DNA from 4 places in the Pantoea sp. KPR_PJ genome. Region 3 is predicted to be linked to each of the others. Evidence: predicted binding sites of a transcription regulator. Region 3 holds the regulator's gene; each other region holds the start of a gene.
The links. Region 3 encodes PurR, which represses purine synthesis genes. Its sites were predicted from a motif close to CANGCAAACGTTTGCNTG; they were not measured.

Region 1: a site for PurR is predicted at 1,335-1,352, ahead of HP564_RS10945 (nucleoside-specific channel-forming protein Tsx). Genes of this name have one in related genera too.
Region 2: a site for PurR is predicted at 1,028-1,045, ahead of purM (phosphoribosylformylglycinamidine cyclo-ligase). Genes of this name have one in related genera too.
Region 4: a site for PurR is predicted at 1,125-1,142, ahead of pyrC (dihydroorotase). Genes of this name have one in related genera too.

The regions. Positions count from the first base shown of each region.
Region 1 covers NZ_JABMIK010000004.1:92,933-95,124, forward strand. The annotation lists gene yjdN (VOC family metalloprotein YjdN) at 1-37, shown strand, start outside; gene HP564_RS10945 (nucleoside-specific channel-forming protein Tsx) at 238-1,104, opposite strand; gene HP564_RS10950 (sensor histidine kinase) at 1,378-2,192, opposite strand, start outside.
Region 2 covers NZ_JABMIK010000002.1:662,498-664,689, forward strand. The annotation lists gene uraA (uracil permease) at 1-173, opposite strand, end outside; gene upp (uracil phosphoribosyltransferase) at 242-868, opposite strand; gene purM (phosphoribosylformylglycinamidine cyclo-ligase) at 1,107-2,147, shown strand; gene purN (phosphoribosylglycinamide formyltransferase) at 2,144-2,192, shown strand, end outside.
Region 3 covers NZ_JABMIK010000001.1:940,667-942,858, forward strand. The annotation lists gene punR (DNA-binding transcriptional activator PunR) at 1-336, shown strand, start outside; gene purR (HTH-type transcriptional repressor PurR) at 333-1,358, opposite strand; gene HP564_RS04500 (YnhF family membrane protein) at 1,647-1,736, shown strand; gene HP564_RS04505 (C40 family peptidase) at 1,777-2,192, opposite strand, start outside.
Region 4 covers NZ_JABMIK010000001.1:290,475-292,666, reverse strand. The annotation lists gene grxB (glutaredoxin 2) at 1-379, shown strand, start outside; gene HP564_RS01370 (lipoprotein) at 491-1,054, shown strand; gene pyrC (dihydroorotase) at 1,209-2,192, shown strand, end outside.

The DNA.
Region 1 (2,192 bases), on a different contig from region 3:
TCCATGGCGTATCAACGTGACGAAACCGCAGCATTAAGCCCGTCGCGGCTCAGCCTTTTTTCAACGGCTGAGCCGTCTGGCGAGCGGGTCCGGCAGGCAAACTGGCCGGCGCCGGGACCCTTACGCGCGACGCGTTGTGGATCCCTCCTGAGGTACCTGTCTGTTCGGGCTGTCGCTTCTGCTATTGGACCAGCGCAGAGCAACAGCGCTGGTCGGTCACACGAAGCAACGCGGTGATCAGAAGTTATAACCCGCCACCAGGTAGTAACCCCAGCCGGTAGATTTCACTTCAAAGGGGCCGCGACCGAAGTTTAGCTCTTGCCCGTCTGCCCACTGGCCGCCGTTATGGAAATAACGCGCCACGGCAGCGATATGCCAGTGATCGTAACCCAGCGACAGAATATGGCTGGAGGCGACAGAGTTGCTGGTACGCGAGTTGTCAGACTTGTCGCGTAAATCTGAACCCCAGTCGAAGTTGGTAAAGCCGATATAGCTCAGATTGCCGCCCCACAGCGTGGTGATCGGCACCATGTATTTCACCTTGAAGCGGTAGCCATCCCAGCTGTTCTCGTTCGCCGCGCCGTAGTTTTCCCACTGATATTTGGCGTAAACGTTAAGCGACAGACCGACATCGCTGTGCGTGTCAATGTCTGTACCCAGACCCATATACCAGGTGTTCTGGCGATTATCGCTGTTGCGGCCCATATCGTAGATATAGTTGTTGGCGAAGTACCACTCCTTAAACGGACCAAAGGCGAGGCTGGTGCCGGTCAGCTTATCGATAGAGAAACGTGGTTCAATCTCCATAAACATCGGCGAACCGTGGTCAAAAATACCGTTGGCGTTGCTGTTACCCATGCCGAAAAAGTTGGTCAGATCGAGATAGCCGTAAAAATCGAACCAGTCTTTCTTCGCAAAGGCTTCATACTCCAGGTAGACGTCATTATTGAACTGCGGTCCAAAACGGGTGTGATAACTACCGACAACGTTCACACTCTGATGCCACCAGTCGGAAAGATACTGCGGATCGCTTTCCGCAGCCTGCGCGCTACCCGCCAGAGATGTCGCCAGCAAGGCACCTGCTACCAAGGTCTTAAATGTCATTATCGTTAACCACATGCTTTCGACCGCGCAACAACGCAGTCAAGGTGAAATCAATCCCAGAGTGGGCGGCGAAGGTGTAACTGTTTTTTACTATCGGAATAAAGCCTGCGTAGCCTGACCGTTACAGGTCGATAGAAAATAGATTTTGCTCACGTTTGTCAAAATGTGTTGCATTGCATTTACGTGAAAATGTGAAGTGCGTCACGAAATTAAGCGGAAGCGAACGGAACGCCGCAACCGTTTACGTTGTCGTTAACGGTCGCGAACGTGAAATCAGGGCAGCGTGACGCGAACCTGTAGTCCGCAAACTGCGCCCTGTGGATTCAGGCAGTTGGAAAGGGAAACCTGGATGTGATGCTTTTGCGCCACGCTGCGCACGATTGATAATCCTAAACCGCTGCCCTGTGCCTTCACCGTCGGAGAGCGGGTAAAGCGGTCGAAGGCGCGGTCGATAAACGATGCGGGCATGCCTGGCCCGTTATCGACGATATCCACTACCGTGCGATCCCCAACCCGATGCAGCAGTACATCCACCAGGCTGCCTTCCGGCGTATGCAGCATGGCATTGCCAATCAGGTTATCAAACAGGCTGCGCAGCTCAGAGCGGCTGGCCTTCAGGCAATAGTGCGTCGAGCCGTTAAAGCCGATGTCGATGCCGCGTTTATCAGCCACCACCATGAGCTGTTCAATGCTCTCTTTCAGCAAATCCTCCAGCTCAATCGGCTCTACCGACGCCACCACAGTTTTATCTTCCTGGTGCGAAATATTGAGCAACTGCGTTACCAGATGGCGCGTTCGCGTCACGCCCGCCTCCAGCTGATCAAACTGGCGGCTCGCTTCACCCGGCTGAATATGCTGGCGCAGATTCTCCAGCTGAAGGGTCACGGCGGTGACCGGCGTGCGCAGCTCGTGCGCGGCATCTTCCAGAAACTGACGCTGCGATGACCAGGCGGCGCGCAGCTTATTCAGCACGGAGTTGTAAGCTTCCACCAGCGGCAGGATCTCGTCCGGTAACCCCTCTGGCGAAACGAGATGGGGATGCAGCGTCTCCTGCGCAGCAATCTCGCGTGACGCGACGCGCAGGTCGC
Region 2 (2,192 bases), on a different contig from region 3:
AGATAAAGCAGTGTGCCGACGCCGTTGAACAGCAGCACCGTCGCCGGGTTAATGTGAAACAGAATGGGTACCAGCACCGTTGCGCCGAACATGGCGAAGAGATGCTGCAGGCTGAGCGGTATCGTTTGCAGTAGCGGTGGGCGTTCGCTAACGCCAATGGCGCGACGAGTCATCATTTATCCCCTTTAAAGGTTATCTTTTTTTGCCAAAAAAAAGCCGACTCTCTGGTCGGCTGCTTCAGTTACTTGGTTCCGAAAATCTTGTCGCCGGCGTCGCCCAGCCCGGGAATGATATAACCTTTTTCATTCAGTCCATGATCGACGGACGCAGTGTAGAGCTCAACGTCAGGATGCGCCTTCTCCAGCGCAGCGATGCCTTCCGGCGCGGCAACCAGAACCAGCACTTTAATGCTGGTGCAGCCCGCTTTTTTCAGCAGATCAATGGTGGCGATCATTGAGCCGCCGGTTGCCAGCATCGGGTCAACCACCAGCGCAAGACGCTCTTCAATGTTGGAAACCAGCTTCTGGAAATAGGGCACCGGCTCCAGCGTCTCTTCGTCACGATACACCCCGACAACGCTGATACGCGCGCTTGGCACATGCTCCAGCACCCCTTCCATCATCCCCAGACCCGCGCGCAGAATGGGCACGACGGTGATTTTTTTACCTTTAATCTGATCGATTTCCACCGGGCCGTTCCAGCCCTCGATGGTAACGCGCTCGGTTTCCAGATCGGCGGTGGCTTCATAGGTCAGCAGGCTGCCAACCTCAGACGCCAGCTCGCGGAAGCGCTTCGTACTGATATCATGCTCACGCATCAGGCCCAGTTTATGTTTGACCAGCGGGTGTTTGACTTCCACGATCTTCATTGGTGTTCTCCCGGAATGAGTTGAGCTAAAAAAAATCGCGGGATTATACCGCCTTTTCGCAAGCGCGCCATATGTCGTTGCGCAAAGAGGGAAAGTTTTGATCCGTTATTCAAGGATTGATGAAAATCGCCCCGTACGCAATTCTACCTGGCAATGGGGCTCGCAAACGTTTGCCTGCGCTGTTAGAATTGCCGCGCTTTTTGTTAACCACCAACCGCAATCGCGTGGGGATTCCGCAGTGACCGACAAGACCTCTCTCAGCTACAAAGACGCCGGTGTTGATATTGATGCTGGTAATGCTCTGGTTGACCGTATCAAAGGCGTAGTGAAAAAGACTCGCCGCCCGGAAGTTATGGGTGGACTGGGTGGTTTCGGTGCGCTTTGCGCACTGCCGCAGAAATATCGCGAACCGGTACTGGTCTCCGGCACCGACGGCGTCGGCACCAAGCTGCGTCTGGCGATGGATCTGAAGCGCCATGACGCTATCGGCATCGACCTGGTCGCCATGTGCGTGAACGATCTGGTGGTTCAGGGCGCGGAGCCGCTGTTTTTCCTCGACTATTATGCGACCGGCAAACTGGATGTAGAGACCGCCTCCTCTGTCATTACCGGCATCGCCGAAGGCTGTCTGCAGTCAGGCTGTGCGCTGGTCGGCGGTGAAACGGCTGAAATGCCCGGCATGTACCACGGCGAAGACTATGACGTAGCCGGTTTCTGCGTCGGCGTGGTCGAGAAGTCCGAGATCATTGACGGCACTAAGGTGCAGGACGGCGACGTGCTGATCGCGCTGGGTTCCAGCGGCCCGCACTCCAACGGCTATTCACTGGTGCGTAAGATTCTGGAAGTCAGCCAGACCGATCCGCTGACCAAACAGCTGGACGGCAAGCCGCTTGCGGATCACCTGCTGGAGCCGACGCGCATTTATGTGAAAAATATCCTGAGCCTGATCGAGCAGGTAGACGTGCATGCCATTGCTCACCTGACCGGTGGCGGCTTCTGGGAGAACATCCCGCGCGTGCTGCCGGATAACACGCAGGCGATCATTGATGAGAAAAGCTGGGAATGGCCCGCCGTGTTCAGCTGGATGCAGCAGGCCGGTAACGTCAGCCGTCACGAAATGTACCGCACCTTTAACTGCGGCGTCGGTATGGTGATTGCGCTGAGCGCTGCCGAAGCCGATAAAGCAGTGGCGCTGATGCAGGCTGCGGGTGAAAAAGCCTGGAAGATCGGTGTAATCAAGGCATCTGATGCCGAAGAGCGCGTGGTCATTAACGCATGAAAAAGCTGGTTGTGCTGATCTCCGGCAACGGAAGCAATCTTCAGT
Region 3 (2,192 bases):
GCCTGGCCATCGCTGGTGCTGGAGGATACCTCACGCGCGCTGCCGCGCCGTATGACCTGGACGCTGGATAACCAGCGGCGCCTGGTAGTGCCTGACTGGCAGGCGGGGCTGGTTTGCGTGCTGGATGGGCTATGCGTAGCGATGATGCCGGGGCACCTTGCACGTCCTCTGCTGGACAGGGGTGAACTGGCAGAGCTCACGCTGCCGGTCACTTTTCCCGATAGCCATTGCTGCGTGAGCTGGTCAGAAGAGCGGGCATCACCCGCGCTCAGCTGGCTACTGAGCTATCTGGGCGATGCGCAAACGCTAAATCAGGAGTGGTTAAGCGAAGATTAACGGCGATAGTCGCGGAACGGACCGTCAGCTACAGAGCGACGTTCAATCAGCGCCGGATGCACTTCGATGGTCTGTGACTCTTCACGTTTACTGGTAATACGGTCCAGCAACATCTCCAGCGCCTTCTCACCGAGCTGGGCTTTGGGCTGGTGTACCGTGGTCAGGGCGGGCGTGAAGTAGCGTGCGTTACGTACGTTGTCATAACCGATCACCGAAATGTCCTGCGGCACGCGCAGCCCCATCTCATCGGCCGCGCAGATCGCACCCATCGCCATAATATCGCCTCCGCAGAATATTGCTGTCGGACGCTGTTTCTGCTGCAGGATCTGCTGCATCGCCTGGTAGCCCGATTCAGGCTCAAAGTCGCCCTGCACGATCCATTCAGAACGCACGGCGATGCCAGCCTCCTCCAGTGCTTTGAGAAAACCGGCGTGGCGACCGCCGCCGGTATTGCGCTCCAGCTGGCCGGGGATAGCGCCGATATCGCGATGGCCGCGCTCGATCAAATAGCGACCTGCCAGATAGCCACCCTGGAAAGCATTATCCAGTACGGTATCGGTAAAATCACCGCGCGATTCGCCCCAGTCCATCACGACCATGGGGATGTTGCGGTTCTCTTCCAGCATTTTTAGCAGGTCTTCCGGATATTCAGAGCACATCACCAGCAGGCCATCAACACGTTTTTGCGCCATCATCGACAGGTAGGCGCGCTGCTTTTGTAAATCGTTATGCGCATTGCCGAGGATAAGGGTATAGCCACGTTCAAAGCAGTGGTGCTCAACCGCTTCAATGATCTCAGCAAAATAGGGCGCCTCGCTTGAGGTTGCCAGCAGACCCAGCGTTTTGGTGTGGTTGACTTTCAGGCTGCGCGCTACGGCGCTGGGCGAATAGTGCAGTTCCTGAATTGCCTGCCAGACGGCATTGCGCGTCTCTTCCGCAACAAAACGCGTTTTGTTAATTACGTGAGAAACGGTCGTCGTTGAGACACCGGCGCGCTTTGCGACATCTTTGATTGTTGCCATTAAAAAGAAACTCCAGAACCTGTCAGTAAGCTACTGATAAGCATAATGTTAAACGTTTGCGTCCGCTAAGGTTATTTTCTGTTAATTTGCTGCATTTCTTGACGGAAAAGTCATTACCTGGCAGGAAAAAAACAGGGGCTGTTGCGTGCGGACTAAACTGCGGTTGCGCCAGTTGCGCAACAAAGGCGGGGATTCTAGCAAGGCTTGCGAGATAACACGAGATTTTTACCGCCAGCTATGGGAAAATTGCGCAAGACCATAATAACTGTGTGGGTAAGGAGGGGGGAAATGAGTACCGATTTAAAACTGGCATTGATGACCACTGGTGCGGCGCTGCTGATGATTGTGACGTTCAGCCTCACCGCCATCCTGCATTAAAGTGGCACAAAAAAAACCGGGATATCCCGGTTTTTTTATCTCAGCGTATGGTCTTTGGCGTCATCATGCGGCGTGCGCCGATATAATGGCGCTGCCAGTAATCCTCTGAAAGCGCGCTGATTTGAATATCTTTTCCAGTGCGCGGCGACTGAATAAATTTACCGTTGCCGAGATAGACGCCTACATGATCGGCGGTGCCGCGTCCGTTAATGCGGAAAAAGACCAGATCGCCTTTCTCCAGCGATTCGCGCTTGATCGGTGAGGCGTCGCGCAGATGGTACATCTCATTGGCGGTGCGCGGAATTCTGAATTTCACCAGATCTTTATAGGCATACCAGACCAGGCCGCTACAGTCGAAACCAGTGTGCGGTGAGCTGCCACCCCATTGATAGGGTTTACCCAGCTGCCCCATCAGTTTGGTCATCGCCGTTTCACGCGCCTTCTGGTAACGCAGGC
Region 4 (2,192 bases), 650 kb from region 3:
ACGTCATGTAAACGGCTATATTAATAAGCTGCTTTTGCCGCGCATTGCTGACGCCCCTTTTGCTGAATTCGCCACGCCAGAGGCGCGCACCTATTTTCGCGTTAAAAAAGAGGCTTCCCTCGGCGATTTTGCCGAGCTGAAACGTCATGCGCCGGGCCTGATCAAAAAGATCAGCGACGATCTGCGTCAGCTCGACAAGTTGATCGTCAAACCGAACGCGGTGAATGGCGAGCTTTCAGAGGATGATATTCATCTTTTCCCGCTGCTGCGCTCGTTAACGCTGGTGGCCGGCATCGACTGGCCCAGCCGTGTGGCAGACTATCGCGATAATATGGCAAAACAGACCCAGGTCAACCTGCTCTCCTCAATCGCTATCTGACACCCTCTGATGAGAAACGCCAGGCGTTTCTCATCGCCTTCCTGATGACACTGACGCCGGATTCAGGCACCCTGTGGCCTGCATGACCTGTTTTATCCGCATGAGGACACAATGAAAAAGGCATTTCTCGGGCTGACCGCCCTGATTTTATCCCTGGCTATCAGCGGCTGTAACCAGCTGACGCAATACTCCATCAGTGAGCAGGAGGTTAACCAGGCGCTGGCGAAACATAATAACTATGAAAAAGATATTGGCGTGGCTGGGCTGGTGAACGCGCATATCCTGCTGACCAATCTCAGCAGTCAGATCGGGCGCGAAGAGCCGGACAGGGTCACGCTCTCTGGCAATGCCAAAATCAACGTCAGTTCGCTGTTTGGCCCACAGCAGGCAGATATGCAGTTGAAGATGAAGGCGCAGCCGGTGTTTGATGCGCAGCAGGGCGCAATTTTCCTGCGCGACCTGGAGATTGTGGATGCCCAGGTGCAGCCAGAAAAAATGGCAACCATTATAAAAAGCCTGACCCCCTATCTCAATCAGTCGCTGAAAAGCTATTTCAATCAGAAACCGGCCTATGTGTTGAGCGTTGACCGCAGCAAGGGCGAAGCGCTGGCAAAGAAACTGGCTAAAGGGCTGGAAGTGAAACCTGGCGAGCTGATTATTCCGTTTACCGAGTAACCGACTCAGCATCCTGCTCTGCCTCTGGAAACCGTGCCCCGGCACGGTTTTATTTTCCTGAAAGAAAAGAAGTGCAAACGGTTGCCCGACACCTTATGCTTTGTACCCGGCCAAAACGCGCCTCTACGTTTACTGACTAGCCGGAGCTTCACTGATGACTGCACACCCTCAGCAACTTACCATCCGCCGCCCTGATGACTGGCATATTCATCTGCGCGATGATGCCATGCTTAATACGGTTCTGCCCTATACCAGCGCGGTTAACGGACGTGCCATCGTGATGCCCAATCTTGTGCCCCCCGTCACCAGCGTGGCCGCTGCGGTCGCCTATCGCGAACGCATTCTGGCTGCCCTGCCCGCCGGACACCGCTTTACCCCACTGATGACCTGTTACCTGACCGATTCGCTGGATCCCAGTGAGATTGAGCAGGGGTTCAACAGCGGCGTCTTTACCGCTGCCAAACTTTATCCGGCACACGCCACCACTAACTCCAGCCACGGCGTGACCAACATTGCCGCTATCAGCAGTGTGCTGGAGCGTATGCAGCAAATCGGCATGCCGCTGTTGATCCACGGCGAAGTGACCCACGCCGACATCGATATTTTCGACCGCGAAGCGCGCTTTATCGATACGGTAATGGAGCCGTTGCGCAAGCAGTATCCCGATCTGAAGGTGGTGTTTGAACATATCACCACACGAGAAGCGGCGCAGTACGTTGAAGCAGGTAACGACAAGCTGGGGGCCACCATTACGCCTCAGCACCTGATGTTTAACCGCAATCATATGCTGGTTGGTGGCGTGCGTCCGCACCTCTACTGCCTGCCGATCCTTAAGCGCAATGTCCATCAGGAAGCGTTACGCAGCGTGGTAGCCAGCGGCCATCCCCGTTTCTTCCTGGGTACCGATACCGCTCCTCATCTGCGTCATCTTAAAGAGGCGAGCTGCGGCTGCGCTGGCGTATTTAATGCGCCAACGTCGCTGCCTGCCTACGCGACCGTGTTCGACGAGCTGGGTGCTCTTCAGCATCTGGAAGCCTTCTGCTCGGAGAATGGCCCGCGCTTTTATGGCCTGCCGCTTAATGAAGGCACCGTTACGCTGGTACGCGAACCCTGGAAGGTGGAGGAGAGTATCTCTCTG